DNA from 3 places in the Paenibacillus sp. FSL K6-1330 genome. Region 2 is predicted to be linked to each of the others. Evidence: riboswitches for the same ligand, from Rfam matches in the RefSeq annotation. Region 2 holds a riboswitch; each other region holds the start of a gene.
What was found. Region 2 has a riboswitch for ZMP and ZTP ahead of rpiB (ribose 5-phosphate isomerase B). Riboswitches for the same ligand answer to the same signal wherever they lie in the genome.
Positions count from the first base shown of each region.

Region 1 (10,967 bases), 2.3 Mb from region 2:
CAATTCGTTCAGCCTCCTTTCCGATCATTTTGTCCGGCCTGACAATTATATTAAACCACAGCCGGATGTCAGTCGAAAGTGAACAAACAGGCTTAATTGTTTTTTACCAGCCGCATTGAGACAGCATGCATAACAGAAAAAAATGAAGCAACTAACCCTTGTCCCTCCATATTACTTACTTCCACGTAAGTATCTCACTTATAAGTACGTACTTCCGTAAAGTAAACTGTCTACTCTACAATAATTGTGTAGTTATTAACCAATACACTCATAAGGAGAGATTGACAATATGGAACTTCAATTGGCATTGGATTTGGTGAATATTCCGGAAGCAAAACAAGTGGTGGCTGAAGTCGCCGAGTTTATCGATATCGTGGAGATCGGCACGCCGGTTGTCATTAACGAAGGGCTTCATGCCGTAAAAGCGATTAAAGAGGCTTTCCCGCATCTGCGCGTGCTGGCCGATCTAAAAATTATGGATGCGGGCGGTTATGAGGTCATGAAGGCATCCGAAGCGGGCGCGGATATCATTACGGTGCTTGGCGTATCCGACGATTCCACGATCAGAGGCGCGGTGGCGGAAGCCCTCAAGCAAGGCAAGCAGGTCATGGTGGATATGATCAACGTAAAGGACATTGAAGGAAGAGCACGGGAGATTGATGCTTTCGGCGTCGATTACATTTGCGTGCATTCCGGCTACGATCACCAGGCGGAAGGTAAAAACTCATTCGAGGAATTGGCGGCGATCAAACGTGTCGTTAAACATGCGAAGACTGCCGTTGCGGGAGGAATCAAAATCGAGACGCTCCCTGAGGTGATCCAGGCGAATCCCGATCTCGTCATCGTCGGCGGCGGAATTACAAGCCAAACGGACAAGAAGGTTGCAGCGGCTCAAATGAACCAACTTGTGAAGCAGGCTTAAATCAGAATGAGTCAAAAGATATTTCAACAAGCAGCCGTCGTTGCCAAGGAAATCGCGGAATCCATACAGCAGGTTGATGCTGTCCAGGTCGAGGAATTAATTGAACGGATCGAGCAATCCGATGCTATTTTCTTGGCAGGGGGCGGCAGATCCGGTCTGATGATCCGAGCATTTGCGATGCGGTTAATGCAGATGGGATATAAGGTGCATATCGTCGGCGATACGGTAACCCCGGCCATCGGCGCGCGGGATTTACTATTTATCGGTTCAGGCTCCGGCGAAACGCAGAGCTTGGTGGCGATGGCTCAGAAAGCCAAGGATATCGGATCAGCCATAGCAGTCGTAACGGTGAAGCCCGAATCGCGTATCGGAGAGCTTTCCGATGCGATCGTTCAGCTCCCCGGAAGCACCAAGGATCAGAATCAAGATACACTCGTCACTGTTCAACCGATGGCCTCTTTATTTGAACAGACGATGCTGATCGTGCTGGATGCGGTCATCCTGAGATTGATGGAGAAGAGTGAGCTCCACTCGGACCAAATGTTTGGCCTGCATGCCAATTTGGAGTAGGGTGCTGTCATGTGATATTTTCCACTTTGTTGATATAACCGCGACCGTTGTATACTGTAGGGAAGAAGGGGTGATGCATTATGGCAAGTGAAGTCAAACAGCGAATCAATCTGAAGGAAATAAACTGCCATAAAGAGTTAACCCTGGCGGTTATCGGCGGCAAATGGAAGCTGATCATCCTATGGCATCTTGGTTTAGAGGGCGTTAAACGCTTCGGTGAGCTAAATCGAATGATTCCTCATATCACGCAAAAAATGCTGACCAATCAGCTCCGCGAATTGGAGGAAGATCAACTGGTCCATCGTGTAGTTTACCCCGAGGTTCCGCCTCGGGTCGAATATTCGCTCACGCCCTACGGGGAGAGTCTTATGCCGATCTTGAAATTGATGTACGATTGGGGAAAAGATTACGGCGAACAGGTCATCTGGAAAGACGGTGAGAAGCCTGAGGATAAAGACGATGAACAGGCAACGGAACAAGCAGTTGCCCAGAAGCTGTAATTTCACGAAAATGTATACGAATGCCCGGGCAACGCGGTCGTCACAAATGCATCGAGCTGTAATCAGCGGATTCATACATTTGCCCGGGTTATTTTTACAAGGAAACTTGTTGTTTTTTCGGCAGGATCTGGTGACAGCACGATTCGTTGAAAAATAATTAAGGCGCTGATAGTATGGAAAACCCCCTTAAACTTAAGGGGGTTTTCGAGCAAGATGACGCTGAGCTCTGAAGAATTAAAAAGCGGCGAACAAATAGGTTCGCCGCCGCTGTTTTCGCGCTTCCTTGGTCAATGTAATTATTGCTGGCTTTTAAGATATTCAGCGAGTTGATCAAAAGTACCGCCAAATCCTTGTTTCACCATTGGAGCCATTTCATCAAATGCTGCTTGTTCTTCTGCAGTTGCGTTGACAGGGCCACCCTGCATTGTTAGCGTTGTTTTTCCATCGGCTTCTTCAAGTGTGATAATATTAATAATTTCAAGTGGCCAGCTTGCGTTAAAAGGTGCACGTATAGTGTTACCTTCTTCATCAGAGAATGATTGGATGAATACCAGTTTTTCAGGAACTATGACTTCTTGATATACAAATTTACCCCACATGGCTTGGGTACCATCTGGCGACTTCTGACAACCTAAGAACATACCACCTGGACGTACATCCATTCTAATAACATCTAGTGAAAACCCTTGAGGACCCCACCATTTACCGAAGTGTTCTGGATCCGTCCAAACTTTAAAAATCAGTTCTCGAGGGGCATTGAAAACACGGGTTAGAAGTAAGCCACTTTTGCTTTGCTCGGTCATTTGAATTCCTCCTAATATGAAAGGTTGCGGCTGCTACCCTTTCTTTTGTAATTTGTCTAAATAATCCTCAAGTTGATCTAAGCGCTGTTCCCAAATACCGCGGAACGATTCCAACCATTCGTCCATCTCTTGTAGCGGTTCAGGTCGTAGTCTATATATCCGTCGATTAGCCTCTGCCTGAACTTCTACCAATCCTGCTTCATGCAATATCTTTAAATGTTTGGAAGTCTGCGGCTGCCGGATTTTAAGGCGATCAGCAACCTGACTGACAGTTAAGGGACCGTCTCGTAATAGTTCGACTATCTGCAATCGGTTAGGTTCGGCTAGTGCGTTCAAAGTTGTCTGTTTCATATGACCTTACCCCCGATCTTGTTATTACAACGAACTCGATGCTTGAACTAAAAGTTCTGCTAGCAGCTCATAGTCTGGAGTATCATCTTCTCGAATTTTAAGCCATTTTCGTTCGGGTGGACCATCGAAATTTTTGGGGACTTCTAGATTTGTTGTGTTCATGATCATAAAGGCGATTGCATCTTTTGATGGTGAAATCACAGCTGCATATTGTCCGTTCTTTAGAAAATGTGGTTTTTTGTACTGAATCTTTTCTTCTACCTCCGGAATTGCTTCATGGACCATGAGTCGAAGCTTGTTACTGACGTCTACTTGCCAAGGCAGACTAAGGTTTTCGATGAACGAAATTACTTCTTGGCTCATATCTTGCCCTCCTTATTTGTGAATATTAACCAACGATTGGTTACAATATACCATGATGAGAATATTCTTGTAAAGGAATATTCGGAAATGAATCTTGCCTTTCCTCAAAGGGTTAGTAACTGAACGTAATTTGACAATAAAGTGAGCAAAATTCGAGAGTAGTTTAACCGTATGATGAGCACCACATGACAGTTTTACCGTGATACGATGTAAGCATAGAAAAGGCGAGAATGACACGCACGGCTGCATGAACGCGACATGCAACCGTGGCGTAGATCTTCTCGCCTTGCGTTTTTCGTTATTAATTTTTAATACTACTCTTCTTCTCTCCTCATTTGATAGTGATGGTGATAGTGGTGATGGTGATGATGATGGATCATATGATGGCCTGATGGAAAACTATATGGATGAAAATGGGGGTGATGCTCATGACCGTGACCATGCCCATGACCATGCCCATGACCATGATGATAAGGCTGAGGTTCTCTTTGTTGAGTTTCTTGAAGGTTATAGTTTTGTTGATTCATCGAATTTCTCCTTTTCGTCTTGAGATAATTCATATTATGTATACAAACGATTAGTGACACTTGACCATAAGAAAATGGGCTACCAAGATAAGTTAAATGGTGAGGAAATAAACCTCCGGTACCTAAGTGCCGGAGGTTTATTTTGCTGGCCGGATCATTTTCTGCACGGAAGGATTGACAATTCGCTGAAGGAGATATAATATCATACCGTATAAATCGTAATTATTACGATTAAGGAATGGAGGAAGTTCAGTAGATGAATAACAACAATAAGATTCCAGTTACCGTACTCAGCGGTTACCTCGGATCAGGCAAAACGACCGTGCTGAATCATGTGCTTCATAATCGTGATGGATTGAAGGTAGCGGTCATTGTGAACGACATGAGCGAAGTGAATATTGATGCGGATTTGGTTCGAGGGGAAGGGAGCTTGTCCCGAACGGATGAGAAGCTGGTCGAAATGTCCAATGGCTGCATCTGCTGCACCCTCCGGGAAGACTTGGTGCAGGAAGTTCAGAAGCTGGCACAAGAAAACCGTTTTGACTATATCCTGATTGAATCGACGGGTATTAGCGAGCCCGTGCCTGTTGCGCAGACCTTTGTTTATCCAGATGAGGTATCCGGTGTACAGCTGTCCGACCTAGCACGGCTGGATTGCATGGTGACGGTTGTAGACGCGAACCGATTCTGGAAAGACTTCTCTTCGGGCCAAAGCCTGCTCGATCGGAAGGAAGCGCTGGGCGAAGAGGATACGCGGGAAGTGGTGGATCTGTTGATCGACCAGGTTGAGACGTGCGATGTGCTGCTGTTGAACAAATGTGATCTGGTAAGCGAAGACGAATTGGCCAAGGTTGAAGGCATCCTTCGTAAGCTTCAGCCAAGCGCCAAAATCATACGCACTGTAAAAGGACAAGTCGCTCCTGCAGAAATTCTGAATACCGGTTTATTCGATTTTGAGAAAGCCAGTCAGTCCCCCGGCTGGATTCAGGAGCTTCAGAAGGAAGAGCATGTACCGGAAACGGATGAATACGGCATCAGCTCTTTTGTTTATCGGAGAAGAAGACCGTTTCATCCGGAACGGCTGGCAGCATTCATGAGTTATTGGCCGGAAGAGGTCGTACGCGCGAAAGGGATCGCTTGGCTGGCAGTGCTTGAGGATGTTGCGGCAAGTCTAAGTCAAGCGGGTCCTTCGATTCAGTTCGGGCCAGCTGGATATTGGGTGGCTGCTTTAACCGAGCAGGAACAGCAGGAGCTGATTCAGAGTGAGCCGGATGTGCAGCGAAAATGGGATGCCGTCTGGGGGGATCGGATGACCGAGCTCGTGATGATCGGGATTGGGATGGAACAGTCACAAATCGAGCAGGAGCTGGACGATTGTCTGTTGAGCGATCAGGAAATGCAGCTGGATTGGTCGACGTTTAACAATCCGCTGCCCTGGATGGCCATCGAAGAGCTATCACTGTAAGGTTATATTTTTTTGATTGAAATTAATCGTAATAATTACGAATGGATAAGGAGCCACTTGAGGGCTTTATAGGTAATCTAGAATATAATCCCCTTTGCGTAGACAGTGCTGAAGAAGAGCGCTACAGTTTACTTAAGGGGATTTTTGTCATGGAAAGTTCAAAAGAAGAATACGAAAGAAGCAGGGGAATATGCGGAAATTCATCATTTAAAAACTCAATTGCAGGAAAAGTTATTACCCTGTTTAGAAAGCGCCCTTCAGAAGGACCGGATTTTAAAAAATCATTTAATGATGTGGTCAATCTATTTATCTGTCCAGAACTTATAACTATCAAGTCCAGAGCACCTGCTTTGTATTTGTTGTATAATAGGAAGAATAGGAAGAAGATTCCCAATTCATGTTTCGATGATAGCTTTATCGTATTTCAGAATGTAATGCTGACGCATGAGCAACATCAATCAGGAGGACAAGGTAATGGCAAAAGCAAAGGTTCCAAAGAGACCCACTAGAGATGAGTTTGTACTGGAAGAACTCGGAAATCAGCTTACGGAAGCTTACCAGGAGGAATCGGTTATCGTGCTGACGGTCTGGGGAAGGGAAGAGGCGGTCCGCGGGCAAATCGATCAAATGGACTCCCGAACAGGGAAGGTACATATGAAACAGAATGGTGTTATAACGAAGGTTCCTTTTATGGACATTATGGAAGTGAATTATCCGAGAGACTAATCAGAATCATGTGTGCTTCCCGTAAATGAATCAAAGAGATTGTGATTTAAAGCGGTCGGCTTCATACCCGGTAGCGCGATGTCCAAAGTCGTGGTATATTAAAAAAAGTTATCTATGTGTTACTGGCGTAGCTTGGGGTACCAAGAGGGAGCACATAGGATCATATGCCGTACGCCTGGGCAAGAGGTAAGGAGACGATGAAGTCGCCTTGCCTCTTTATGTTTTTTAATACAATGGCGAAGGAGCGGATTAGCATGAGTAAGGAACCCGTAATTTTAGATGGAAAAAAGGTATCCGACGATATCAAGGCCAAGCTGGCTGTAAAGGTACAGGAATTGAAGTTGCAGGGGGTAACGCCTTGTCTGGCAACGATTCTGGTTGGCGATGATCCTGCTTCGGCGACCTATGTGCGGATGAAGGGAAATGCTTGCGAGCGGCTTGGCATCATATCCAAGAAAGTAGTGCTGGAGACATCGACAACGACCGAGGAGCTGATTGCTGCGATTCAAGAGCTGAACGAGGATCCGAATGTCCACGGTATTCTGCTGCAGCATCCGGTACCGCATCATATCGATGAACGGGCAGCCTTTGATGCCATTGACATTAAAAAAGACGTGGATGGAGTAACCACGCTCGGTTTCTCGCAGAATGCGTTTGGTTTTGCCGATAATCCGTCTTGTACGCCTGCTGCGATTATTGCGATTATGGATTATTATGATCTGCCGATCGAAGGGAAGCATGCCGTGGTGGTCGGACGCAGTCCGATTCTGGGTAAGCCGGTATCGATGATGCTGCTTAATCGCAATGCTACCGTTACGATCTGCCACTCGAGAACGAAGAACCTTGGGGAGATTGTGTCCCAGGGAGATATCGTGGTTGCGGCCGTAGGCAAGCCTAATTTCATTCAAGGGGACTGGATCAAGCCGGGAGCCGTCGTATTGGATGCCGGCTATAATCCAGGCAATATCGGCGACTGCGATTACGATGCCTGCGCGAAGTTGGCATCCGCAATTACACCAGTACCTGCCGGTGTTGGCCCCGTTACGATTGCTACATTGCTGAAGCATACCGTCGAATCGGCTGAGCGAACCGTGCAAGGTTAACAGTAACCATGTAATAACGGGATAAGGCACGGTCCATTTGCGCGTCCCGAAAGGGGATTTGCATGGAGAATCCCCCTTTGAATCGCTTCGTTCCTCGCTAGAATCTGGAACGCAGAAAAGTATTGCCCATCAAAGGCTCGGGGTGGAGTCTGCATTTCACGGATCCCTGGACGTCATGGTATAGTTAGGAAAAAGCAAAATCGAAGGGGAGAGATTCATGCACAAACAACTCATTTCCAGTTGTGCTGCGGAGCAAGGAGCTGTGGAGGATAATCTGTTCGTTGCAGCGCCGCAAGCGGCTCCCGGGAGCACCGAATGAAGAACACGATTGCAGATATTGCCAAAAAAGCCGGAGTTGCCAAAAGCACGGTCTCCCGTTTCTTAAACGGAGGTTCTGTCAGTAATGCAACACGCCGTAAGATAGAGCTGGTCATTCAGGAAACCGGTTATATTCCGAATTCGTTCGCACAGAGCTTGAAAGCGAAAAAAACCAGCATGATCGGCACCATTGTGCCGCGTCTGGATTCATTCTCAGCATCGCAGACCGTTGCCGGCATGGATGAAGAATTAAGGAAACACGGTTATCAGCTTCTCATTATTAATGCAAGCCAGGACTTATCCAGGGAGATTGAAGCGCTGTATGATCTCGCCAGACAAAAAATATCTGGCATTATTTTATTCGCTACTCAGGTGACGGAAACGCATCTTGCCGCGATTAAAGAGATCGGCATCCCCGTCATCCTGCTCGGACAACAGCATAAGGATGTCCACAGCATGATATATAACGACTATGCCGCAGGTTATGACATGGGCCGATATGTGCTGTCCATGGGACACCGTCATATATCTTATATCGGCGTGACGGAAAAAGACGTTGCTGTCGGAGTTCAGCGGAAGGAAGGGTTTCTGAAGGCGTTAAGCGAGTATGACGAGGTTGAGGCGGTTCTCTATGAGAGTGGGTTTAAGATGTCGGATGGTGTAAAGACCGCATTGTCCATTTTTGAGTTGAACCGAACGCTGCCAACTGCAATGGTCTGCGCTACCGACAACATCGCGTTAGGCGTTATGAAAGCGGCTCATATGAAGGGCATCCAGATCCCCAACGAACTCTCCGTTACCGGATTTGGCGGATACGACGTTACCGAAGTAATTCATCCCGGATTGACAACGGTTAAATATGGATATTCCCAAGCGGGCCACCTCGCCGCTCAGCATATCATAAAGCTGGTCAACGACGAGCCTGTGGATTTCCTGACGGTCATGAATTGCGATATGATTCATCGGGAAAGCGTTGACAATCTAAATTAGGTATTTTATACTGAAAAAAACGGAACCGGTTCCAATACTGCTTTTGCTTGGTATTGGAGCTGAGTTCATTATTTTTAACCCTAAATGGAACCGGTTCCGTTATAAATGAGTTAGGCTGATGTTCACGCATAGCATGATCAGTTTGGTTTTTTTTGAGAAAGCCTATTTACAAGGAGAAGAGACATGGACAGAGAACCGAGATACCGACGCCTGGATCAGGCCTCTCCCGAAGAGATTGCCTCCTTGAAGGAGCAAGCGAAACGAAGCGAATGGAGGCAGAGGTTTCACATACAGCCCATCATGGGCTTGCTGAATGACCCCAACGGATTTTCTTATTATAACGGGGAATACCACTTGTTTTATCAATGGTTTCCTCTGGGCACGTTTCACGGCCTGAAATACTGGTACCATACCTCCTCCAAGGACTTGGTGCACTGGCAAAACAAAGGCATCGCCATTGAGCCCGGGGACTCGCATGATGCATACGGCGCCTATTCGGGAAGCGGGATCGTGAAAGACGACAAACTGTATCTGATGTATACCGGGAATACCCGGGATGAGGAATGGAACAGGCATTCTTATCAATGCATGGCCGTGATGGACCGTGTTGGCGCCATCACGAAGTTCGATAAGCCGCTGATTGACCGTGTGCCGGACGGATATACCGAGCATTTCCGTGATCCGAAGGTATGGAAAGACGAAGACCTGTTCCGGTTCGTCATCGGCGCCCAAAGGGACGATCAGACAGGAACGGCTGTCGTATATGAATCACCGGATTTGCTGGACTGGACATGCAAAGGGGAAATCCAAACCTGTCTTGAACATTTTGGCTACATGTGGGAATGCCCCGATTATTTTGAACTGGAAGGACAGGGCGTGCTGCTGTTCTCGCCGCAGGGGCTCAGTCCGCAAGACGACGAATTCCGGAACGTTTACCAATCCGGCTACATCGCGGGCAAGCCGCTGGATCGGAGGTCGCTGGAGTTTGAACACGGCTCCTTTTACGAGCTGGACAGAGGTTTTGATTTCTACGCGCCGCAGACCATGCTGGATGAGAAAGACCGGCGCATCATGGTAGGCTGGATGGGTTTGCCGGAGGTCGTCTATCCAACCGACTCGCATGGCTGGGCGCATTGTTTGACGCTTCCTCGTATACTCACTTTCCGTGAAGGGAAGCTGATTCAGAACCCCGTCCCCGAGTTGGAACTTCTTCGTGTGTCGACAGCCATGGAAGCAGCGGATACGCTTTACGGCGAAGTGAAGAGTTATGCAGGGGTTGAGGGAACCGTATTCGAGATGATATGCGAGTTCCACTCGATCGAAGCGGACGTTGTTGGCATTGAATTTCGAGCCGGCGAAACGGAGCGGACCGTCATCCGGTATGACGCCGTCAGGCAAAAGGTTACGCTGGATCGCTCATCATCGGGTGCAACGATTGTGAGTGATTACGGAACGACACGTACCTGTATGCTGCATGCCAAAGTAAACTCAATCAAATTCCATCTCTTTGTGGATATTTCTTCGGCAGAAGTGTTCGTCAATGATGGCGAAGAGGTGTTTACGAGTCGGATATTTCCAAAGCAGGACAGCCGTCATATTCGATTTTTCGCAAAAAACGGCAGCACCGGCTTGAAGGTCACGAAGTGGGATCTTGCCCAAGCCGTAAAAGATATAGAAGGGGATGAATGAACATGGCAGCGGATAATCGGAAAATTGCAAAGCAGGTAGTGGAAGCCATCGGTGGCAGGGAGAACATCGCTTCCTTTGCCCACTGTGCTACGAGACTCCGAATTATGGTTCACGATCAGAAGAAGATTGACCAGAAGAAGGTCGAGAATATCGATAAGGTCAAAGGCGCTTTTTTCAACTCCGGCCAATATCAGATTATTTTTGGGACGGGAACCGTTAATCAGATTTTTGAAGCGGTAGAATCGCTTGGGCTGGAGAGCACAAGCAAGGATGAGTTGAAATCCGAGGCGAAAAAATCAGGAAATCCGTTTCAGCGGGCGATTCGCACGTTCGGTGACGTCTTTGTACCGATTATCCCGATATTAGTCGCCACAGGTTTGTTCATGGGATTACGGGGATTATTGACGCAAGAAACCGTCCTCGCCTGGTTTGGAGCGACGCCTGATGATATCTCGCCTAATTTTCTGCTTTTCACCCAGGTACTAACGGATACGGCTTTTGCTTTCTTGCCGGCATTGGTGGCATGGTCCGCATTCCGGGTGTTCGGAGGCAGCCCCGTGCTTGGTATCGTGCTGGGTTTGATGCTGGTTAACCCGGCTCTTCCCAACGCATATAGCGTGGCGAACGGTTCGGCCGAAGC
Region 1 is NZ_CP150269.1:4,582,159-4,593,125, reverse strand. Features, by position in the region: gene hxlA (3-hexulose-6-phosphate synthase) at 290-922, shown strand; gene hxlB (6-phospho-3-hexuloisomerase) at 929-1,492, shown strand; gene NYE54_RS20700 (helix-turn-helix domain-containing protein) at 1,573-1,992, shown strand; gene NYE54_RS20695 (SRPBCC domain-containing protein) at 2,289-2,795, opposite strand; gene NYE54_RS20690 (metalloregulator ArsR/SmtB family transcription factor) at 2,829-3,146, opposite strand; gene NYE54_RS20685 (DUF1801 domain-containing protein) at 3,171-3,509, opposite strand; gene NYE54_RS20680 (hypothetical protein) at 3,757-4,059, shown strand; gene NYE54_RS20675 (GTP-binding protein) at 4,293-5,501, shown strand; gene NYE54_RS20670 (hypothetical protein) at 5,651-6,010, shown strand; gene NYE54_RS20665 (YolD-like family protein) at 5,976-6,227, shown strand; ZMP/ZTP riboswitch at 6,336-6,415, shown strand; gene NYE54_RS20660 (tetrahydrofolate dehydrogenase/cyclohydrolase catalytic domain-containing protein) at 6,482-7,330, shown strand; gene NYE54_RS20655 (LacI family DNA-binding transcriptional regulator) at 7,646-8,638, shown strand; gene NYE54_RS20650 (sucrose-6-phosphate hydrolase) at 8,822-10,327, shown strand; gene NYE54_RS20645 (sucrose-specific PTS transporter subunit IIBC) at 10,324-10,967, shown strand, end outside.
Region 1: linked by a shared signal. The riboswitch ahead of NYE54_RS20660 (tetrahydrofolate dehydrogenase/cyclohydrolase catalytic domain-containing protein) and the one ahead of rpiB (ribose 5-phosphate isomerase B) in region 2 are both predicted to bind ZMP and ZTP.

Region 2 (10,967 bases):
AAGGGTATTTACAAGGAAGCTCCGTACAATCCTCGCGTGTACCTTATACGTATTCGGATTCAATTTTTGTGCAAATTGCAGAGGAATACGGCTTCATCGGTTCTTCCATTCTGTTGTTGTTATATTTCATACTCATTCACAGAATGATTTTGATTTCATTGGAAAGCCGGGACAAAGCGGGTCCATTTCTAATCATCGGCATTGTTGCCATGCTGCTGTATCAAATCTTTGAGAATATTGGCATGTTTATTGGGTTGATGCCTTTGACAGGGATTACGCTACCCTTCATCAGTTATGGTGGAACATCACTCATCATTAACATGGCATGCCTCGGGGTTGTCATGAGTGTGAAGCTGCATGGACAGGAAGTGGAGGAGGATATGCCTAATCCTCAAACGTACCGCTCTGTACCCCCAAAACAGGCTTGATTTACGCTTATCGGATTTAGAATCAAAAGAGATGCTATCGAAAGCAGCATCTCTTTTGTATTTTTTGTTGGTATCCACAGAAGGGTCCGTGAATTGTATTAGTGGAGGAAATCTTTTAGAATATTTCATTAGGGGCTAAGCACGGCCTGCTCCTTGAAACGCTCCATTGTAATGTCGCCTTTAGACTTTTTTTTAACGGATATTATTTGGATCAACGATAAGCAGCGTTAAACTTTCTTTTCGAATAATCGTTATATGCCTGTATAGGCAAACCGGGGGGTTGGGGTTAACAGCTCCGGGCACAGGGGGACCGTAAAGAATGCTTCAGAAATTTAAGAAGATGGATTACGTTATTGTTTTTGTACTGGTTTTGATGATGGGCATCAGCATTACGTCGATATACAGCACAACTGTTGACACCAAATTCGAAGGCTCTCATCTCCGCATGATTGCCTTTTACATTGTCGGTTTCATTGCTTTTTTCGGAATCAGTCTGCTGGATTACCGGTTGTTGATTAAATATGCTAAATATATTTACTTGGGTGGATTAGCTGTTTTGGTCCTCGTTATGTTTATCGGTAAGGATATCAACGGGGCCCAAGGCTGGATTTACATTGGCGGACTCAGTATACAGCCTGCTGAATTGTTCAAGCTGATCCTGATTATTTTCCTTTCTTTCGTATTGGTGCGCAAAAACAAACCGCTGCTGTCTTTCTGGAAGGACGTTGTCCCGATCGGACTTTTGGCATTCGTGCCTTTTGCGCTCGTTATGGCCCAGAATGATTTGGGTAACGCGCTCAGTTATGTCGTGATTTTGCTGGGGTTGCTCTGGATCGGGAATGTCAAGTTCTCCCATGCGCTCATTGGGCTTGCGCTTGTGGCAGGCTTAGCCTTCGGTGGGGCTCAGGCCTATATTCATTATCATGATGAATTGTTGGAATCGAAGATTTTGAAGCCGCACTGGGTGGAACGGATTGATCCGTGGCTCTATCCGGAGAAGGCAACTGCCAAGGCAAGCTACCATACGACGAATGCGAAGCTTGCCATCGCCTCGGGTGGCATGAGCGGCGAGGGCTACATGCAGGGATCGTCGATCCAGTCGGGCAGAGTGCCATATGCGTATTCTGATTCCATATTTGTGCAGATTGCCGAGGAATTCGGTTTTATCGGATCTTCCGTTCTGCTTCTGTTATATTTTATCCTGATCCATCGGCTAATCCTGATCTCCCTGGAATCCCGAGAGCGTGCGGGGCCGTTTCTTATTATAGGAGTCGTGGCGATGTTCTTATATCAGATCTTCGAGAACATCGGCATGTTTATCGGCTTAATGCCGCTGACCGGGATCACGCTGCCCTTCATCAGTTACGGGGGAACTTCCCTTGTGATCAGTATGGCCAGTCTGGGTGTCGCCATGAGCGTGAAGCTGCATGGACAGGAAGTGGAGGAAGATATGCCGGATCCGCATGCCTATCGCCCGGCCGCTTCGAAGCAGGCGTAACTTGCGGGAAGCTCAATAATTGCCCTATCTCCAGCGGAAAAGTGTGGGGCACGGCAATTAGATGAACTGAATAACCGATCTTGGCGAAGATGCGATTCCCGTGGGAGTCGCATCTTTTTTGGTTCGTGCTGCATCAATCTATGATTTTTATATCAAATTGCTAGATTCTACGTTTATATCTTTGTCCGGCGGACATACTGATAGCATCATAGAGATGTTCATAGAGAGGCGGCTGGCAAGATGAAAAATTATAGTGAAACCCTCCGTATTATCGTGAAGAAAATGGTTGTGCTCTTATCCTGTATGTTTATGGTCATTATGGCTTGGGAAGGACAGCAGATTGATGCTTCTGTTGTTGGCGGTCCGATCCCCGAGGAATCGATACGACTTCGCATTCTGGCGAATTCCGATAGCCCGTCCGATCAGCTGGTCAAACGAGAGATCCGTGATTCGGTCGTTGAGCAAATGCAGCTCTGGGTCCTGCAGCTGGAGAACCCGCAAAGCCTGGAAGACGCCAAAGAATTAACCCGGCAGCATCTTCCGGAAATCCGCCAATTGGTGGGTGAAGAGTTGAAGAAAAGGGGAATTACGTACAATTACACCGTAGAGCTTGGCGTCGTGCCGTTCCCGACGAAGTTATACGGGGGCACGGTGTATCCGGCCGGCGATTACGATGCGCTGCGGATTTCTTTAGGAGAAGGTCAAGGGCAGAACTGGTGGTGTGTCCTGTTCCCGCCGCTTTGTTTCATCGATGGTGGCAGCGGGGATGCGGCGGCGCAGCCTGTTGACACAGGTATCCAAACGGTTTCTGCTGAGGCTGGCGAAACTTCCCAAGAGGAAGCTCCGAAGAACGCAGGCGATAGCGAACCGGAGGTCCGCTTCTTCTTGTGGGATATGTTCCGTGGCATTTGGAACTGGGTGGTAAGCTTGTTCTAGGATTATGAGTAAGCTGATTTTCAATCCTGACCCGGTATGATAAACTTTGAAGTAGAAGTGCGAGTTCAAAAAGTCGGATTTTCAGCACCGAGAAGGTTGGATGAAGCTAGGGAGTGAGGAGCGGAGCGTACGTTTTGGGTACGTGAGCACCGGAAGGCCCGGCTGAATTCAAGATTCGATGCCGAGCTGCTTCCTGATTCGCTTCGTGATCAAAAGCGGACTTTTTGAACAACCTCTAGAAGAGTGCTTTCTCTTTGGCGCGACTGGTTTGAATGAGAACCGGCCCGGGACTGAAGAACGAAAAGCGCTTTTTATTTTGGGGCATAGGCAAAACTCGCACGGGAGTTTATATATTTCATATACAGAAAGTTTGGGATAGGAATGGAACAGAACGGGAACGGCATGGAACCTAACCAGCAGCGGGATAACGGCTTCCGCCAGGTTGGTGCAAAATCAACCCAAGTGTGGCACGTCTCGAACTCGCTCTCTAGGGAGAGCTTAAGTTTGGAGAATGAGGCAAAGCAGGCGCTTGGGGAAGCGGGGCAGGTGCTTGAGCTCGGCGGAACGGTGGCCTTTCCGACGGAAACGGTCTACGGGCTTGGCGCGGACGCCGGCAATACAGAAGCGGTCGAGCGCGTCTTTGCCGCGAAAGGCCGGCCGTCGGACAATCCATTGATTGTGCATATTTCAGAGCTAGCTCAGCTTGACGGTTTGGTCCTTCATGTAAATGAGACGGAACGGGCGCTGATGGCAATGTTCTGGCCTGGGCCGCTATCGCTGGTACTGCCCGTTAAACCAGGTGCTGTCTCCCCTCGCGTGACGGCAGGCCTCGATACCGTTGCCGTACGGATGCCGGATCACAATGTGGCGCTGGCTTTGATCAGCGCCGCCGGGCGTCCACTGGCTGCGCCGAGCGCGAACCGTTCCGGTCGGCCAAGCCCGACGCTGGCCAGCCATGTCCTGGAGGATCTGGCGGGAGCGATCGACGGCGTCCTCGACGGCGGCCCGGCCGGGGTGGGCGTCGAGTCGACGGTGGTGCAAGTCGGCGAAGACGGGGCCGTCACGGTGCTCCGCCCGGGCGGCGTCACGGCGGAGCAGCTTGCCACGGTTGCGGCAAGCGTGCGCATGGACCCGGCGCTGCATCGCGCCGCCGGGGAGGCGGAGAGCCCGACGCCGCGATCGCCGGGCATGAAGTACACGCACTACGCACCGAAGGGTGCGATGTGCGTGGTGCAGGGCCCGCGTGCCATTGCCGTGTCGGCACGCATCGCGGCCGAGCTTGAGGCGGCCGCCCGGCGCGGGGAGGTGACCGGCGTGCTGTCATTCGACGAGCACATCGGTCACTACCACGCGGACGTTGTCGTCTCGCTCGGCAGCCTGGCCGCGCCGGAGGAAGCGGCCCGCCGGCTGTACGCCGGCCTGCGCCGATTCGATGACGAAGGCGCGACCTTCATTCTGGCCGAAGCGTGCCCGGAGCAAGGTCTCGGGGCAGCCGTCATGAACCGGCTGTTGAAGGCCGCGGGACACCACATCATCGATGTGAATTGAGCTGCTGAATGAACACTTTTGGCATCATTTACCCCTTGTCCGCATATGGTGTACAAGACCATGGGACTTGGGGGAATGGGCATGCTGGAGGCGTCTGTCCAATCGGGACAGCTTGCGGCGATTCTGCTGATGGCGGTTGCACTCGGGCTAGACGCATTTTCGCTTGGAGTCGGAGTCGGAATGAGAAGCGGTATGCGCTTAGGCCATATGTTGGGCATCAGCTTCATGATCGCGTTGTTTCATATGTTGATGCCGCTGCTGGGCTTATTTGCCGGCCGCTATGTAGGCATGTTACTGGGTCACGTCACAGGACTTGCGGCCGGCGGACTGCTGCTTCTTCTCGGCGGGCATATGATGTATAACGCCTGGCGGGGCGGAGAAGGACAGCGAATACATCCTACCGCATTTTTAGGCATGCTGCTGTTTTCACTTAGCGTCAGCATCGATTCCTTCTCGGTAGGCGTTTCACTCGGGATGTTTGTGGATGATGTACTGTTGATCGTGATCTCCTTCGGGATCGTGGGCGGTTTGCTGTCCATTCTCGGTTTGCTGCTTGGCCGTCAGGTAAGCAATAAACTGGGGGAGTACGGTGAAATGCTGGGCGGGCTCATTTTGGTTATATTTGGTGTCATGTTTATCTTTTGACGTTATATTTGTTACAATAACCCCAAAGAACCTACTAACGGGAGGAACGGGACCGTGAAAAATATACTGTTTGTCTGCACGGGAAATACCTGCCGCAGTCCAATGGCTGAAGGCATGCTGCGCAAGCTTGCCAAACAACGGGGCATCCCGCTGGAAACGAAGTCCGCCGGTGTCTCGGCCGTGGATGGAATGCCGGTGTCCCATCATGCGGAGTCCATACTACGAGACCAGGATATCCAAGAACGCTTGGTGTCCAAACCGTTGACTGCGAATCTGGTGGAGTGGTCAGATTTGATCCTGACGTTGACCCAGTCGCATAAGCAGTATGCTATAAGGCAGTTCCCGCACGCCGCAGACAAGATGCATACGCTGAAAGAGTTTGTTGAGGATGACCGACAGGTGCTGGATGATCTGCGGGAGCAGGATAGTCTGTATGCGGCGCTTGAGCTGGCCAGATCGCTGGGCCGCGACGTCAGCGACCGTGACCGGGAGCGTCTGATCGAGCTGCGCCAGCGCATTCCGAGCTTCGATATCTCCGATCCTTTTGGAGGCTCGCGGGAGGAATATGAAGCGACGGCTGCAGAGATTCGGACGGCGTTGTTCCGTCTCTTGGACAAGCTGGAGGCGGATCGGCATAACTAAGCCTTGCTTTGAACGATATGAAGCCTACCATTGGGCTAAAAAGCCACTTGCCTTTCACATGGTATTGCTTTAAGATGGAGTTGAAAAACAATGATCCGGTGTAACTGGCGACGAAGTGGATGAAACCACGATGGAGCATCGGAATATACGGCCGGTCGCCTGGGCAAAGAGCATTTGGAGCACAATACGTGCGCCGACTGCTCTTTTTTCGTCTTTTGCGCCTGATTTGGGTTATAATGAAACAAGCTAAAACGCAAAAGCGAACATACGAGGGGGTTTTTCATAGATGAAAATTGCATTGGGTACGGATCATGCCGGCATTCGTCTGAAAGAGGAGATCGTGGAAGTCATTCGGGGTCTTGGACACGAGGTGGAGGATCTGGGCTGCGGCTGTTCCGATTCCGTGGATTATCCCGATTATGCCCTTCCTGTGTGCGAGAAGGTAGTCTCGGGTGAAGCGGATCGCGGCATTCTGATCTGCGGTACGGGGATCGGCATGAGCATTGCGGCCAATAAGGTGCCGGGCATTCGCTGCGCGCTGACACATGATGTGTTCTCGGCCAAAGCGACGCGTGAGCATAACGACAGCAACGTGATTGCGTTGGGTGAGCGTGTCGTCGGTCCCGGACTTGCTGCTGAAATCGTCAGCGCATGGCTGACAACGGATTTCAGTCATGGCGAGCGCCATATCGGCCGTGTGAACAAGATCAAGGCCATCGAGGAGCGTTACCTGAAGAATGAGTCGCGATAAGTGAACGCGTAATTTACGGCTGCGGCTATCGTGATATGGGATTGAAGCATCTTCTGTGAAAAAAATCATCGGGAGGACTGTGACATGACGGATATCTCCAAGGTTTCCTTGAACGAACAGACAGCGCGTATGGTCCGCGAACTGGCCGAAGCGGCCGTGTTAGGACCCGGTAAAGTGCTGGTCATCGGAGCCAGCACCAGTGAAGTGGTCGGACGCCGGATCGGCACAGGCGGCGCTCTTGAAACGGCGCAGCAGCTCCTTCAGGGCATTGCCGAGGTTCAAGCGGAATTCGGTTTCGCGGTGGCTTATCAATGCTGTGAGCATCTGAACCGTGCGCTTGTCATGGAACGCGAGCTGCTCGAGCGGCTGGGCTTGACGGAAGTGGCGGCTGTTCCCATTCCGGGAGCGGGAGGGTCGATGGCCTCCGCGGCTTACCGCAGCATGAAGGAGCCTTGTCTTGCGGAATCGATTGAAGCACATGCCGGAGTTGATATCGGCGAGACGCTGATCGGCATGCATTTGCGGCGAGTGGCGGTTCCGTTCAGACCGACCGAGCGTTATATCGGCGAGGCGCGCGTAACCGCGGCTTATACCCGTCCGAAGCTGATTGGCGGAGAACGCGCGGTGTACCAGTTCGAGCAGAGGGATGATTCCACACTATGCGATTGATTCAAATGAGAACTCGCTTTTTTAATTATGACAACTTGTAGTATTGACTTTGCAAGAAAAAATAACGATTGATTATGGGAGGATATGAACATGATGGAACATTTGCGGAAGAGTGACCCGGCTGTATTGGAAGCGATGGATTTGGAGCTGAAGCGTCAGCGCAGCAACATTGAGCTGATTGCCTCTGAGAATATTGTTAGCGAAGCGGTTATGGAAGCAATGGGGACGGTGCTGACGAATAAATATGCGGAAGGCTACCCTGGCAAACGCTATTACGGTGGCTGTGAGCGTGTGGATATCGTGGAAGATATCGCCCGTGACCGTGCCAAAGAACTGTTCGGAGCCGAGCATGCCAACGTTCAGCCGCACTCCGGTGCCCAAGCGAACATGGCGGTATATTTGGCAGCCCTGAAGCCTGGAGATACCGTGCTCGGCATGAACCTGGCTCATGGCGGTCATTTGACTCACGGAAGCCCGGTTAACGCTTCCGGCCTTCTGTACAACTTTGTTGCCTACGGCGTGCAAGAAGATACGTTCCTGATCGATTACGACGAAGTTCGCAAAGCGGCATTCAAGCATCGCCCTCGTCTGATCGTAGCGGGTGCAAGTGCCTATCCTCGCATCATTGATTTTGAACGGCTTGCTGCCATCGCGAACGACGTTGGCGCGTTGTTCATGGTTGATATGGCTCATATTGCCGGTCTTGTTGCGGCAGGTCTTCATCCGAATCCGGTTCCGCATGCCCATTTTGTAACGACAACGACGCATAAGACGCTTCGCGGACCTCGCGGCGGTATGATTCTGTGCAAAAAGGCTTGGGCGCAAGCGATCGATAAAGCGGTATTCCCCGGCTCCCAAGGCGGCCCGCTCATGCATGTTATTGCTTCCAAGGCCGTTGCGCTTGGCGAAGCATTGGATCCGTCCTTCAAGACGTATGCAGAGAATGTCGTGAAGAACGCGAAAGTGCTGGCAGATACTCTGATCGAGGAAGGCTTGAATATCGTATCCGGCGGAACCGATAACCACCTGATGCTGGTGGATACCCGCAATCTGGACATCACCGGTAAAGACGCGGAGAAAGTTCTGGACTCCATCGGGATTACCGTGAACAAGAATGCCATCCCGTTTGATCCAACCAGCCCGTTCGTAACGAGCGGTATCCGTATCGGTACCCCTGCGGTTACTTCCCGCGGTATGGATGAGCAGGCGATGGTGAAAATCGCGAAAATTATTGCCATGACATTGAAGCAGCCGAAAGACGAGGCAACGCTTGAAAACGCAGGTCGTTTGGTGGCTGAGCTTACAGATCAATACCCTCTCTATGCTGAAATGAAATATTAATCACAGTCTCCTCCGAAGAAGAAGCCTATGATAAGAGGACCCCGCCTGATGCAGGTGGGGTCCTTTTAGGAGCTATAAACATTCTGGCCAGATTGCTATGCTCTCATTTTCCCAGTCAGGTAGCTTCGCGGTTAGCATCAATATAGGCGAAAATGGAAAACCTAGGTTCAGGGCAGAAGGAGATCCGGTTTAGTTATAAGGTCAAAAACTCATGGAATAAAACATGACCCGTGCAGGTGTCAATTGACTAGAGGGAATGATATAATAGACAGGATTTATGGAGCTCACAAATATTTTACGCCCATATTGAAATAACATTTGTACTCAAACCGGAGGGACCAGACATGGGAAAATTGGTGATTTGTGATCACCCGTTGATTCAACACAAACTTACATTTATCCGCGATATGCGGACTAACACAAAAGACTTTCGCGAATTGGTAGACGAAGTCGCGACTTTGATGGCTTATGAAATTACGCGGGAGGTTTCTCTTGAATCCATATCCGTGCAGACGCCGGTAGCTGAAACCCAAGGCAAAGTCATTTCCGGCCGCATGCTCGGCTTGATTCCGATCCTGCGCGCCGGTCTCGGCATGCTGGATGGAGTTGTCAAGCTGCTTCCTGCAGCAAAGGTAGGGCATGTCGGATTGTTCCGTGACCCCGAAACGCTTCAGCCTGTTGAATATTATACGAAGCTTCCAACGGACGTTACGGAACGGGAATTGATCGTCATTGATCCGATGCTCGCGACGGGCGGATCCGCCATCGCTGCTATCGACGTGCTGAAGAAACGCGGCTGTACCCAGATCAAGATGATGAACCTCGTGGCTGCACCGGAAGGTGTGAAGGCTGTCCATGATGCCCATCCGGACGTGGATATTTATGTTGCTGCTCTCGATGAGGGCCTTAACGACCATGGCTACATCGTACCGGGCCTTGGGGATGCAGGGGATCGGCTGTACGGCACGAAATAAGTGCCAGTCATTCGTACGTCTTGAATATTTGAAAACAAGCAAAGAGGGGTATTTCAAACATGTCAAAAGTGAAAGTGATGACGATATTTGGGGTCCGCCCCGAAGCAATCAAGATGGCGCCGCTTATTCTGGAGCTTCAACGTCACCCCGAGCATATTGAATCGGTCGTTTGTGTTACTGCGCAGCATCGGCAAATGCTGGATCAGGTGCTGGATGTGTTCAAGATTGTTCCCGACTATGATTTGGATGTCATGAAGGACCGTCAGACGCTCAACGAGATCACCGTGCGCGTTCTGGAGGGTCTTGAGCCTGTTCTTCGTGAGGCTAAACCGGATATCGTTCTGGTGCACGGCGATACGCTGACAACGTTCCTGGCCAGCTATGCAGCCTTTCTGCAGCAGATTCAGGTTGGCCATGTAGAGGCGGGTCTGCGGACATGGAACAAGCTGAATCCTTATCCGGAGGAGATGAACCGTCAGTTGACCGGTGTGCTTGCTGATCTTCACTTTGCGCCGACGAACTGGTCCGCCGAGAATCTCCGCAAGGAGAACAAGCCGGAATCCCGCATTTATGTTACGGGTAACACGGCTACGGACGTGTTCCAGTACACGGTGCGTGAAGGTTATACCCATCCGGTTCTGGACTGGGCGAAGGGCAAACGCTTGATCCTGATGACGGCACATCGCCGCGAATCCCAAGGGGAGCCGCATCGTCAAATATTTGAAGCGGTAAAGCGCATTGCCGATGAATTTGAGGATATCGCCATCGTATATCCTGTACATCCGAGCCCTGCCGTTAAAGAGCCGGCTCATCGCATTCTGGGAGATCACCCGCGCATCAAGCTGATTGATCCGCTGGATGTTGTGGATATGAACAATATCTACACCCATACGCATTTCATTATTACGGATTCCGGCGGCATGCAAGAGGAAGCTCCGTCATTCGGCGTGCCGACCCTGGTGCTTCGGGATACGACCGAACGTCCGGAGGGCATTGAGGCCGGTACCCTGGAGCTGGTAGGCACCCAGGAGGAGAATGTGTATGAACGGATTAAGGTTCTTCTGACTGATCAGGAGCTCTACGACAAGATGAGCAAAGCGGCTAATCCGTATGGTGATGGACAAGCTTCACAGCGAATTGTCAATGCGATTTTGCACCATTTCGGCATCCGAAAAGAGCGTCCTGAAGAATTTCACAGAATGTTCACAAAGGTATAGTTTACCGTATTCTGATGGGCAAGGAGACAGCATACAGTTGAACTGTACGGTTACCGCGGCGTTTTGTGCAATTTAGACTGCTCAAAACGCCGATTTTACACGGTAAATCCATCAAATCGATTCATTGACAAACTCTTGTAATATTCAGTAAAATGAGTTGGGATTAGAGGTTCATATGAAAAATCCGAAAAGTCAAGATAACCCTTGGTTGATAGCGCTATACATTAGCGGGGCTGGCGGTTTGCTTGCCGCTTACATTCTCATCGGTTTTTTTACCGGGCGATGGCTCATGAATCATTTGGACGGGCCCAGAGTGTG
Region 2 is NZ_CP150269.1:6,900,335-6,911,301, reverse strand. Features, by position in the region: gene NYE54_RS31530 (FtsW/RodA/SpoVE family cell cycle protein) at 1-428, shown strand, start outside; gene NYE54_RS31525 (FtsW/RodA/SpoVE family cell cycle protein) at 748-1,926, shown strand; gene spoIIR (stage II sporulation protein R) at 2,167-2,862, shown strand; gene NYE54_RS31515 (L-threonylcarbamoyladenylate synthase) at 3,244-4,410, shown strand; gene NYE54_RS31510 (manganese efflux pump) at 4,492-5,055, shown strand; gene NYE54_RS31505 (low molecular weight protein arginine phosphatase) at 5,110-5,697, shown strand; ZMP/ZTP riboswitch at 5,788-5,869, shown strand; gene rpiB (ribose 5-phosphate isomerase B) at 5,984-6,448, shown strand; gene NYE54_RS31495 (TIGR01440 family protein) at 6,533-7,117, shown strand; gene glyA (serine hydroxymethyltransferase) at 7,208-8,458, shown strand; gene upp (uracil phosphoribosyltransferase) at 8,803-9,432, shown strand; gene wecB (UDP-N-acetylglucosamine 2-epimerase (non-hydrolyzing)) at 9,492-10,649, shown strand; gene NYE54_RS31475 (AtpZ/AtpI family protein) at 10,825-10,967, shown strand, end outside.

Region 3 (10,967 bases), 2.5 Mb from region 2:
TCCGTCCGCGATTTGAATCCCGCTCATTTCCGACAGTACACTTTTGGCGCCCACTTCGCGGGCCATTAGGTCGGGATCCTCCCTGTCGGATCGAAGTATGGCGATAACACCCCGACCTTCAAGTAAGTCAGCCAGCTGCTCACCCGCCTTGCGTCCGGCCACCTCATTATTGATTGCAATGGCGGACAGGACACCTGTGGTCATTCGCTCATCATTCAAAGCAATGACGGGGACATCAGCCGCTGATGCCTGATCCCCTAATTTCTGCAGTACGGCTTCGGATGCCGGATCAATCAAAATCGCGGAGGAACCTTTCTCCAGCACCTTCAATGCAGCTTGCAGTTGCTCCGCTTCATCGTCACTTGGCTCCAGCGGGATATAATCGAGCACCAATCCGTTTTCCTTGGCAGCCGCCTCGGCACCTAATCGAATGGCATCCCCCTGCTCTTCGGCGTGTATGGGAGCCACGAGGGCAATATGCCGGAGTTCGGTTTCATTCTCATCCATGGTTGCGCCTGATGAACACGATGTTAATAGGAACGAGGTTAGGATAAGCACGACGAGTAAGGCCTTGGATACAACCGGTATACGTACCACATGATGAATTCTAATCATTCTCCCGCCCCTCCCCTATGTCGTGAATGACCGGAATCCGTATGCGAACGGTAGTGCCCACCTCGAGCTCGCTCTCAAATTCCAGACCGTAACGATGCCCATAATACAATTGGATACGGTCATGAACATTTCGAACGGCCACGCCGGAGCCTGCCGTATTGATAAATGGAGCCGGATTATGATGCAGCGCTTCAACCTCTAATATCCTTTCAACCATCGCGGGAGACATCCCGACTCCATTGTCCTTCACCGTCATCTCCAATAGGTCGCCTTTGATAGCTGCCGTTATGTGAATATGTCCATGATCCACCATATACTCGATGCCATGTACGATGGCATTCTCAATTAAGGGCTGAAGCACCAGCTTTAACGTGTAACAAGACTGCGCTGCTTCATCCGCTTCGATCATAAAATCGAATTTCTGTTTATATCTCATCTGTTGGATGGTCAAATAATGCCTTGCATGTTCCAACTCCTCACGGACACTTATCGATGTCTTCCCTTTACTCAAGCTCAAACGAAACAGCTTCGACAAGGAAGTAATCATCGTAATGACCTCCTCCTTCTTGCTCATGCCGACCATGCGGACCACCGAATTCAAGGTGTTATATAAAAAATGCGGGTTGATCTGAGCCTGCAAAGCTTCCAGCTCGTATCTACGCTTCGATTCCTGCTCCTTCACAATCTGCTTCATGAGCTGCCTGATCTTATCCAGCATTAGATTGAAGCGGCTGGACAACTGTACCACTTCCAGCGGCCCCTGCATCGGGAGCTCCACGTTGAAATCGCCCCGTTCCACCGCCTTCATCGTTCTGCCCATCCGGCGGATCGGGCGGGTCAGCATAGCCGAGAGAATTAGGGAGACCACGATGGCAAGCACCAGAACAATCGCCACAACCTGAACCAGATAGCGATTGACCTCTTCTCTTGTTGTCATGATTTCATCCAAATAGGAAACCCCAACGATTTTCCATCCGATATTAACGACCGACTTCACCGTATTCAGCCGCTTGACTCCATCCGATTCATCAATGTAACTGTCCGAAGAAGTAAGTGCCCGTTCTACGCTCTCATTCCGAAGCCCCATGTAAATTAACTGCTGCTGGGGATGATACACAATGTTTCCCGCTCCTTCATCGATGATGTACGCATACCCCCGCTTACCCAGGCTAATGCGGCTGCTCAGCTCATCGATTTTCTTGAAGTTGATATCCACCAGCAGAATGACATACGTCGGCTCTCCGTTATGAACAACTGTAATTCCTTTGCTCATCGTGACCACCCATTTAAATGTATGGTCGTACAAATTCTGCACATGCGGCAGCGAGAAGCTCAGATGGTCGGAGACTCTCATGGCCGAGTGAAACCAGCTCTGCTCCGTCACCCGGGCGCTGGGCTTAACCGGCATGGCCGGGTGGTTCCTCAGCATATCGCCCTGTTCATTAAATAAAGCGATGGAGACGATGTCATCCCGACTTCGCATGATGGTGTTCAGCTGTTGAGTCACCTGCTCATCGTCCCATTGCCCGTCCGCGAGCATATTTTCCTCAATGGCCCGATACAGCTGTGCCATCCCGTCCACATAATCCTCGAGATTATAGCTGACCTGATCCACGATTTGCTGGGCATTCAAAAACACGCTTTGCTCCGCCGATCGCGAGAATTTATTGAACAACAGAACAGCTACCACGATCACGATAAGCAGAATAAATGCCGAGAAGGACCACATGATGATCGATTGAATGCTGTGTGCGCGAAATCGCCTAACCCACCGCTGAATGGTTGGTTTAAACGAGTCCCGCTTAGCATACGTGATTTTCACCGAGTTCTACCCCCTCGCTTGTGTCCGGTATTCCTTGGGTGAGATACCGACCTGCTTCTTGAAGCAGAAGCTGAAATAATTCGGATCTGCAAATCCGACACGCTCCGCGATTTCGAACGCTTTAAGTTCCGATGATCGAAGAAGCTCTTTGGCCGTTTCCATCCGAAGCTGCATCAAATACTGCACGTAGGTCATTTTGACTTCTCTTTTGAACACAGCGCTAAAATAGCCTGTACTGATATGAAGCTGTACGCACAGCTTCTGCAGCGATAGCTCCGAGTCACCGTAATGCTCCCGGGTATAATGGAGTGCCTTCTCCACGATGTCTTTGTACGCATGCTGCCTGGAGCTGGCGATATGTTTGCGTATAGTCAAACAGACGTCCTGAAGCCAGGCTTTAGCCTCCTGCAATCCGGAAAACTTGAAGATCTCCGCATGCAGCTGAGACCCTGCGCCGAACAACGCCTCGATCTCAATTCCGGATTCTTGAGCCGATCTCAATATAGCCGTTACAACCTCCAAAAGGTATACCTGAACGTCCTGAATGGTACAGGAGGCACCCATGAGTTCATCAAATATGTGCGAGATTGCTTCAGTTAATTCCTCTTCCGTTCCGAGTTTTAGACTGCGGTTCAGCGCTTGCTCCTTTAATTCATCCAGACGAACTCCCTCCGGTCTCGGGCGCTCAACATCATCAATGAAGATGACTTTCTCGGCACCAAGAATCAACCGGTAGTCGAGCGCCAGCAGCGCATCCTGATAGGAATACTTAAGGTCGGACAGATTCCGCACCATAGAGCCCACTCCAATCGTAACCGGGAGCTTCAAATAATGAAGAATGCTTTTTAACAAGCGGTCAAGTGTCACCTGCAGCTCGCTATACCACGCTTCGTTTTCGCTCTCGTCATTCGTAATCAACAGCACAATGCTGTCCTGATATATGAATACGCTTACAAGAAATTCGGGATCCAGAAGCTCCTTAGCAATGTTCAGCATGGCATGCAGCATTAAATCCAAGTCTCCCGAATGGCGAAGGGAAGTTGAGGACGTATGCTCCTTATCTACAGAAGCGGGATATAATGCCATAACGGCAGCCAGGTAACTCCCCCCATTTAAAGACAAACCGTAATTTCGAGTCTTCTCCTCAATGATCGAGCGGGGCAATTTCCGGGTGAGCAGAGACGCAAGAAACGATTCCCGAAGCAAAGGCAGGCTCGTGCGGTAATGCTCCTTCAACTGGCGCACATCCTCACGCTCCGTAACCTCCATATCGATCTTGTCTTTGATCTTCCCCAATAGCTCCGTGAAGCTTTCGGCAGAGAATGGCTTCAGCAAATACTCGTCCACGCTGAGCGTAATCGCTTGACGGGCATAATCAAATTCATCATATCCGGTTAAGATCACGATTTTGCACAGCGGCTGAAACTCTCTGAGCCACGAGGCCAGCTGGAGCCCATCCTGAAACGGCATACTGATATCGGTAATGACGACATCCGGCTCCAATCGCTCCGCAAGCTCCATGGCCTCTCTCCCGTTCTCCGCCGTTCCCTCGATCGTAAATCCGCAGGCTCCCCACTGGATTTCCTGCACGAGTCCCTCCCTAACATCAGCTTCATCGTCCACTAACAGCACTTTATACAAGGCAACCTCTCCTGTTCTAATCTGTCAAATTAGTTAAAAGCATCTAATGTGATCTTACCCCGGCGCATCCAAATTTGGAATGCATCTTTTTTCAAGCTTGATGAAGCAAAAAAAAGAACGAATGCATGGCTCTTGAACAACAGAATGATTTCTGTTCATTAAGTCATGATTCGTTCTGATTTCAATTGTGTAAAAATCCTTACGCCTGAACAGGTACGGAGACGGGTTTAGCAGGCGCGCTTAATCTTTTAATGCTCAAGTAATAGGCAATACCGAGCGGAATGACGGCTCCGAGCCAAGCCAGCGGATTTGCCAGGCTTGCGCCGAGGAACCCAATCTGCGCGGTCAGGAAGATGGCTGCCAATACCCGCATAATCAGTTCCATAATGCCGGCTACGGTTGGGATAAAGCTCTGTCCCAGCCCCTGCAGCGTGAAGCGGTAGATGAACAACAGCGACAGAAGCAAATAGGTGCTGCCGTTCGATAAGAAATACAGCCTGCTAAGGGACAGCAATTCTTCTTGTCCTTGACCGACGAAGAGGCTGACGGCTGCAGGACCCGCGAATATAACCAGCAAGCCCACGGCGATGCTGAATGATCCCGAGACCCAGATACACTGTTTAACCCCAAGCTTGATCCGGTCAATGCGATTTGCCCCAAAATTCTGGGCAGCAAAAGTCGCCATCGTAATGCCAAAGGAACTCATGGGCTGCGTAGCAAGCATGTCAATCTTCTGAGCTGCCGTATATGCGGCTACGGCCGTTGCCCCAAGACCGTTAAGCGTAATCTGTAAGATGATGGCTCCGATCGCAATAATGGAGGCTTGGAAGCCCATCGGGAAACCGACCCACATATGCTGGCGTATAAATGTCCAATCGATGGACCAATCGGCATTCTTGAACTGCAGAAGCGGAACTTTTTTGTGAATGTATAATAAGCAGAGCAGGCAGGAGAACAGCTGCGATACCACCGTGGCAAGCCCCGCTCCGGCTACTCCCATCTTGAATACGAGAATAAATAACAGATCAAGTACGATGTTCAGAATGCTTGCGACCACCAAGAAGAGAAGCGGCGTCCGGCTGTCCCCAAGTGCTCTGAGCAGGTTAGCCAGCAAGTTGAACAGAACGGCTGCGCCAACACCCCAGTTAATAACGATTAAATACGAATAAGCATCATCCAAAATTTCTGCCGGCGTGTTCATCATGACGAGGACGGGCCTCGTGAATATGACACTCACAATGGTGAGGAAAACCGTGAATACAAGACTAATCCATATACTTGTTCCCACGCTTTTGCGGACGCCCGCGATATCCTTGGCGCCAAAGCGCTGCGCCGTTATGATGGACAAACCTGCCGTCAAGCCTTGGGCAAAGCCAATGACAAAAAACAAAATACTGCCCGTCGAGCCAACAGCCGCAAGTGCGTTTACACCAATAGTACGCCCCACGATCAGGGTATCCGCCATATTATAAAATTGTTGAAAAATATTTCCGATCAAAAGCGGGATCGTAAACATGATAATCAGCTTGATCGGACTTCCTTGCGTCATGTCTCTCATGTAGATTCTCCTATGCCGTCATAAACGTTCCTCTATATATTTATTTGATATTATAATGCTTTAAATATGCCTATAGAGCATCGCATTAAGAACATTATAATGGGTGAAGGTCGTTTGTATTCTTGTGTATCTTATCATGAAAGAACATAAATTTCTGCATATTTATCATCAAAACCGAAACAAGAACAAGTTATCAGCATTTGAACCGTTCGTAGCCGATTTTGATCCATGATCTTTCCATAACAGAAGAGGCCAACCGGTTATTCCGGTTGACCTTTTCAACATAATATAATGAGCTATATCAATGGAATCCCGATGATTTATGCTTCTTCAACAGCAAGCTTATCCAAAGCCAGCTTCGCACGCGAACGGGCTTCCTCCACTGTGCCGGCGGTTGACAACGCAACTGCGATCCGTCTTCCGATCTTGGTCACCGGTTTCCCAAAAATGCGCAGCTGCGTATTCGGAACAGCCAGTGCTTGCTCGGCGCCGGTAACTGTATAATTCTCCAGCTCTCTCGCCGCTTTTAGCGGACGGCTGGCTCCCGGCGTTATCAATTCGATCTCCGGGATCGGAAACCCAAGAATGGCACGGACGTGAAGCGCGAATTCAGATAAATTTTGCGTGACCAGTGTAACCAACCCGGTATCATGCGGTCGCGGAGACACCTCGCTAAAATACACTTTATCCTCAGTCAGGAACAATTCAACCCCAAACAATCCATAACCGCCAAGCTCATCGGTGATCTTCCTTGCAATATATTTAGCTTCCTCGATTTGCTCTTCCGACATATTGTGTGGCTGCCAGGATTCGATATAGTCCCCGCTCTCCTGAATATGTCCGATTGGCGCACAGAAGCTTGTTCCATTGACGGAACGAACGGTCAGAAGCGTGATCTCCGACTGGAATATAATGAATTCCTCAATGATCACTCTTCCGTTCTGCACACGGCCGCCCTCCATGGCGATGTTCCAGCAGGACTCGATATCTCCTTCGCAGCGGCATACGCTCTGGCCTTTACCTGAGGAGCTCATCAGAGGTTTAATTACACATGGAAACCCCATGTCCAGAACAGCCTGTTTAAACTCCTCATAAGTATCGGCAAATCGATAGCCCGCAGTAGGCAGCCCTAACTCCTCTGAAGCTAACCGGCGAATCCCTTCTCGGTCCATCGTAAGCTTTGCAGCTCTGGCAGTAGGAATAACCCGGTACCCCTCTTCCTCCAGCTTAACCAGTTCCGAGGTAGCCAGCGCCTCGATCTCAGGTACGATCAGGTCCGGCTTCTCCTGCTCAATGATTGCGCGCAGTTTCTCCCCATCCAGCATATCGATGACATGGCTATGATCGGCAACATGCATGGCAGGAGCGTCGGCATAACGATCGACGGCTATGGTTTCCACACCCAGTCTCTGTGCTTCAATCACGACTTCTTTTCCCAGTTCTCCCGAACCTAGCAGCAGTATTTTCTTCGTTTTTAACATCGTTGTTTTATCCCCTTTTCGTAGTTTCAGAGACTTATAGAATCAGAAAATAATAAAGAGGTAAGGGAAATAAGCTTCCCTTACCTCTGCCCAGGCGTACGGCCGTCGTCATCTATGTGCTCCCTCATGGTCCCCCATGCTGCGCCAGTCACACATAAACCTATACATTGTTATTTAAATCATACTGAATCTTCCCGTTAATTGCAATATCACCATAAGGCGACATTAGGATTTAGACTTCAGCATATCGATCGCATCCTTCAGCGATTGGGAAAACCACTTCTTGGGGTGAATAACCAACTGAATGTCCAGTCGAATGTCGGAATGCGCAAAGGGAAGAATCGCAAGCTCACCACGTTTGATTTCCTCCTCTGCTACCATCTTCGGCAATAATGAGATGCCCGTACCGGACATCACATATCTCTTGATTGCCTCCGGATTGCCCAATTCCAGGCCTATTCGCATTGGAACTCCGCTAGCACGCAGCACCTTTTCCAACATCATGCGGTAATTACAACTATCCTCGGGCATAATCCATTCGGCATCAGCCAGGTGTTCTAGCTCTATAACAGGTTTAACAAGAAGCGGATGATTCGGATGGGCAATCAGCAGAAGGGGCTCTTCCCGAATGGCGATCCAATTCAAGGAGGAGTCCTCTGGTTTTCTATCCAAAATAAGACCGAGATCATACTCGCCCTCTCTCACCTTACTGATAATGCTATCTTCACGATCCGGTTGTAAGCGGATGACAAGATCTTCATGCCTTTGTTTCAGCTGGTGAATGACGGACGGAAGAAAATAAGCGGCCAGCGAGTCTATCGTTCCGATCGATAAGGTGCCTCCGCCTTGCTTGGTCAGCTTTTCCTTCGACTGCTGGAACAGATCCAGCATTTGAACGGCATACTCAAACAGCTCCTCGCCGGACTTCGTCAGGCGCAAGCCTCTGCCATAACGTTCAAACAGCTTGACGCCATATTCCTTCTCCAGCTTCTGAATCTGGGTGGTTACGCTGGATTGAGCATAACCCAACTCATTCGCGGCTTTCGTAAAACTCTGGCGAATCGCAACCTCCCTGAAGGTTTGCAGGTAGATGAGTTCCATCGCTATCTCCTTATCAATAATACTGATAGTAATTATCTATTATTATAGTTAACTCCGATCTTAATTCCCATGTTAAAGTATAGCCATCACTCATGAATTGGAGGAAAGGTTATGTTGAGTCAGCAAGAACTGCATGGCATTTTTATTCCTGTGATCACTCCCTTTTTACAGGATTACGAACTGGATCTTCCTTCTTATCATCATTATTTGAAGAGTTTGTTATCCTACGATATTCAGGGATTGGTCATCAACGGAACGACCGGTGAAGCGCCGACCGTAGCTTGGGAGGAAGTCGTGCAGGTTGTGGAGCAAACGCGGGGGAGTTTGGGCGGACGGCTATTACCGCTCATCATTGGTACAGGTACCAACGATACGGTATCCAGCATAAAGCGAACGGAACTGGCAGGCCATATCGGTGCTGATGCGGTATTGGTCGTCACGCCGTATTACAGTCACCCTTCGATCGATGGCATTCTGCAGCATTTTCGAAGGGTGGCCGAGGTCGGGATCCCGGTAATTCTGTACGAAGTTCCATCGCGTACTGGAATCCGGTTACCGGTTGATGTCATAAGAAGAATCATGGAGATCCCCGGCGTGATCGGGATGAAAGACAGCACTGAAAGTACGGAGCTCATGAGAAGCTTATCCCATTACGATACGAAGCCCGTTCTATGTGGCAACGATGTCCTCTTTCATGAAATGCTGGTTCATGGAGCCTCTGGTGGAATATTGGCGTCGGCCAATGTGAATACCGAGGTTTTCATTCGGGTGTTTCAATTAGCTGCCCAAGGAGATTATTCACGATCCGAAATGGAATTCGAAGACCTGCTTCCCTACATTCGTAAGCTGTTTGAAGAATCCAATCCCGCTCCGCTAAAATGGTTGCTTGCCAAGCAGGGTATCATCTCATCGGACACCCTTCGACTGCCTATGGGACCCATTACGGATGAGCTTAAGCTCTCATTAGATCATGCAATGAAAATCTGATACAACCGGCTCGTTAATGTCATCGATTTCTCCTTGGAATGGCAAGGCATTCTCACTGCCTTGTCATTCTTGCTGCCTTGTCATTCTTGAACTGCGTACGTCATCTTCCTCTAAAAGCCCCGCTCTATTTCTTTCACGTCTATGACATGTGATAGATTTCACTGATTTTTCGCCAAAACAAGATGTTTCCGTTAAAATCTATCGCTTTAAAGGATTGATGAATGACAGGGTCCAACATATAATATGGGTACATTCAATCCTCCCAGAATTTTGAAAGGAGATTTGCAGTGCTGCCCTATTCCAGCCCTAATCATGATTTTGCCTTTGAACAATCTGTAATCGGAATGGCAATGGTATCGCTTGATGGAACGATTCTCAAGGTCAATTCGGCACTATGTGATCTATTGGGATATTCGCAGCAGGAGTTAACTGCCGGGGCGCCGCAAGAAGAAAACAGCTTCCGCGAATTACTGAATCGAGTGGTTCAGAACGCAAAAGCTGCACATGGGCTTCAGCAATCCCTAATCCCGTTTGAATATGCTTATTGCCATCCGTCCGGTCGCGAGTTATACCTTAATGCACGTTGCTCTGTTGAGCAGGATCCGGAGCAGGGTCCCAAGGGATATTTGGTACAATTTGAGGATCGAACGCTGCTGAGACAGCTCATGAAACAGCTGGAGCAGATGGAACAGAAGCTCAACGAGAAGGAACATTCGTTTCTGCAGCTGCTGGAAGGACTTCCCCTCTCCGTACTCATCACAAAAAAAGGCATTGTCCACTATGTTAATCCTGCCGCGCTCAGACTTGTTAACGCTGCGCATCCCCGTGACGTCCTTGGAATTTCAACCGACGTGATCGTCGACGCATCGTACCATAACGCATTGATGAAACGCAGGGCAAAATATGCGGAGAACGGAGAGCTCGGAAGCTTCAATTATCTGATACGCTGTCTGGACGGACAAAAGAAGATGGTCACCGGGTTCACGTTAATCATCAATTATGAAGGCGAGAAGGCCGCTGTCGGCATCTTTAAAGACATCACAGAGCAGCGGGCAGAAGAGGATCGCGTGATGCAATCCGAGAAGCTGACCACCGCCGGCCAGTTGGCCGCTGGCATTGCCCATGAAATTCGAAATCCATTAACTTCGATTAATGGATTCGTGAAGTTGCTGCGATCCGCGGAGCGCAGCAACGAGCTTTATTTTGAAATCATTGAATCGGAGCTCAAACGCATCGAGCTCATTGTCAATGAACTCCTGGTGCTCTCGAAACCGCAGGGCGTTCACATCAGCGGACCCATCGACGTGTTTGCCATTATGGAACAGATCATTACGCTGATGAAGGTTCAAGCTGCCCTCAAAAACATCGAGATCATCCCTCATTATCCGAGGGTTCCGGTCTTCGTTCAGGGTGAAGTAAACCAGCTCAAGCAAGTATTCATCAATCTGCTAAAAAATGCCATGGAAGCGATGAATCAAGGTGGTACCATTACCTTAGACATTTTGCACAATTCTCAAGAGGTTCAAATTATCGTGCAGGATGAAGGGGTTGGAATGACACAGGAGCAAATCCAATCCCTGGGACAGCCTTTTGTTACAACCAAAGACACCGGGACGGGACTCGGAATGATGATTACCAAGAACATTATTCATAATCATGGCGGAACGATGAACGTAGAGAGCATACCTGATCACGGGACAACCTTTACGATCCATTTACCGGCTTTATAACGCATACATATTATCGGAGGAAAAGGCATGGA
Region 3 is NZ_CP150269.1:4,406,662-4,417,628, forward strand. Features, by position in the region: gene NYE54_RS19785 (substrate-binding domain-containing protein) at 1-615, opposite strand, end outside; gene NYE54_RS19790 (sensor histidine kinase) at 608-2,344, opposite strand; gene NYE54_RS19795 (response regulator) at 2,444-4,078, opposite strand; gene NYE54_RS19800 (MATE family efflux transporter) at 4,278-5,636, opposite strand; gene purT (phosphoribosylglycinamide formyltransferase 2) at 5,957-7,117, opposite strand; ZMP/ZTP riboswitch at 7,199-7,279, opposite strand; gene NYE54_RS19810 (LysR family transcriptional regulator) at 7,343-8,218, opposite strand; gene dapA (4-hydroxy-tetrahydrodipicolinate synthase) at 8,330-9,205, shown strand; gene NYE54_RS19820 (ATP-binding protein) at 9,493-10,935, shown strand; gene NYE54_RS19825 (hypothetical protein) at 10,963-10,967, shown strand, end outside.
Region 3: linked by a shared signal. The riboswitch ahead of purT (phosphoribosylglycinamide formyltransferase 2) and the one ahead of rpiB (ribose 5-phosphate isomerase B) in region 2 are both predicted to bind ZMP and ZTP.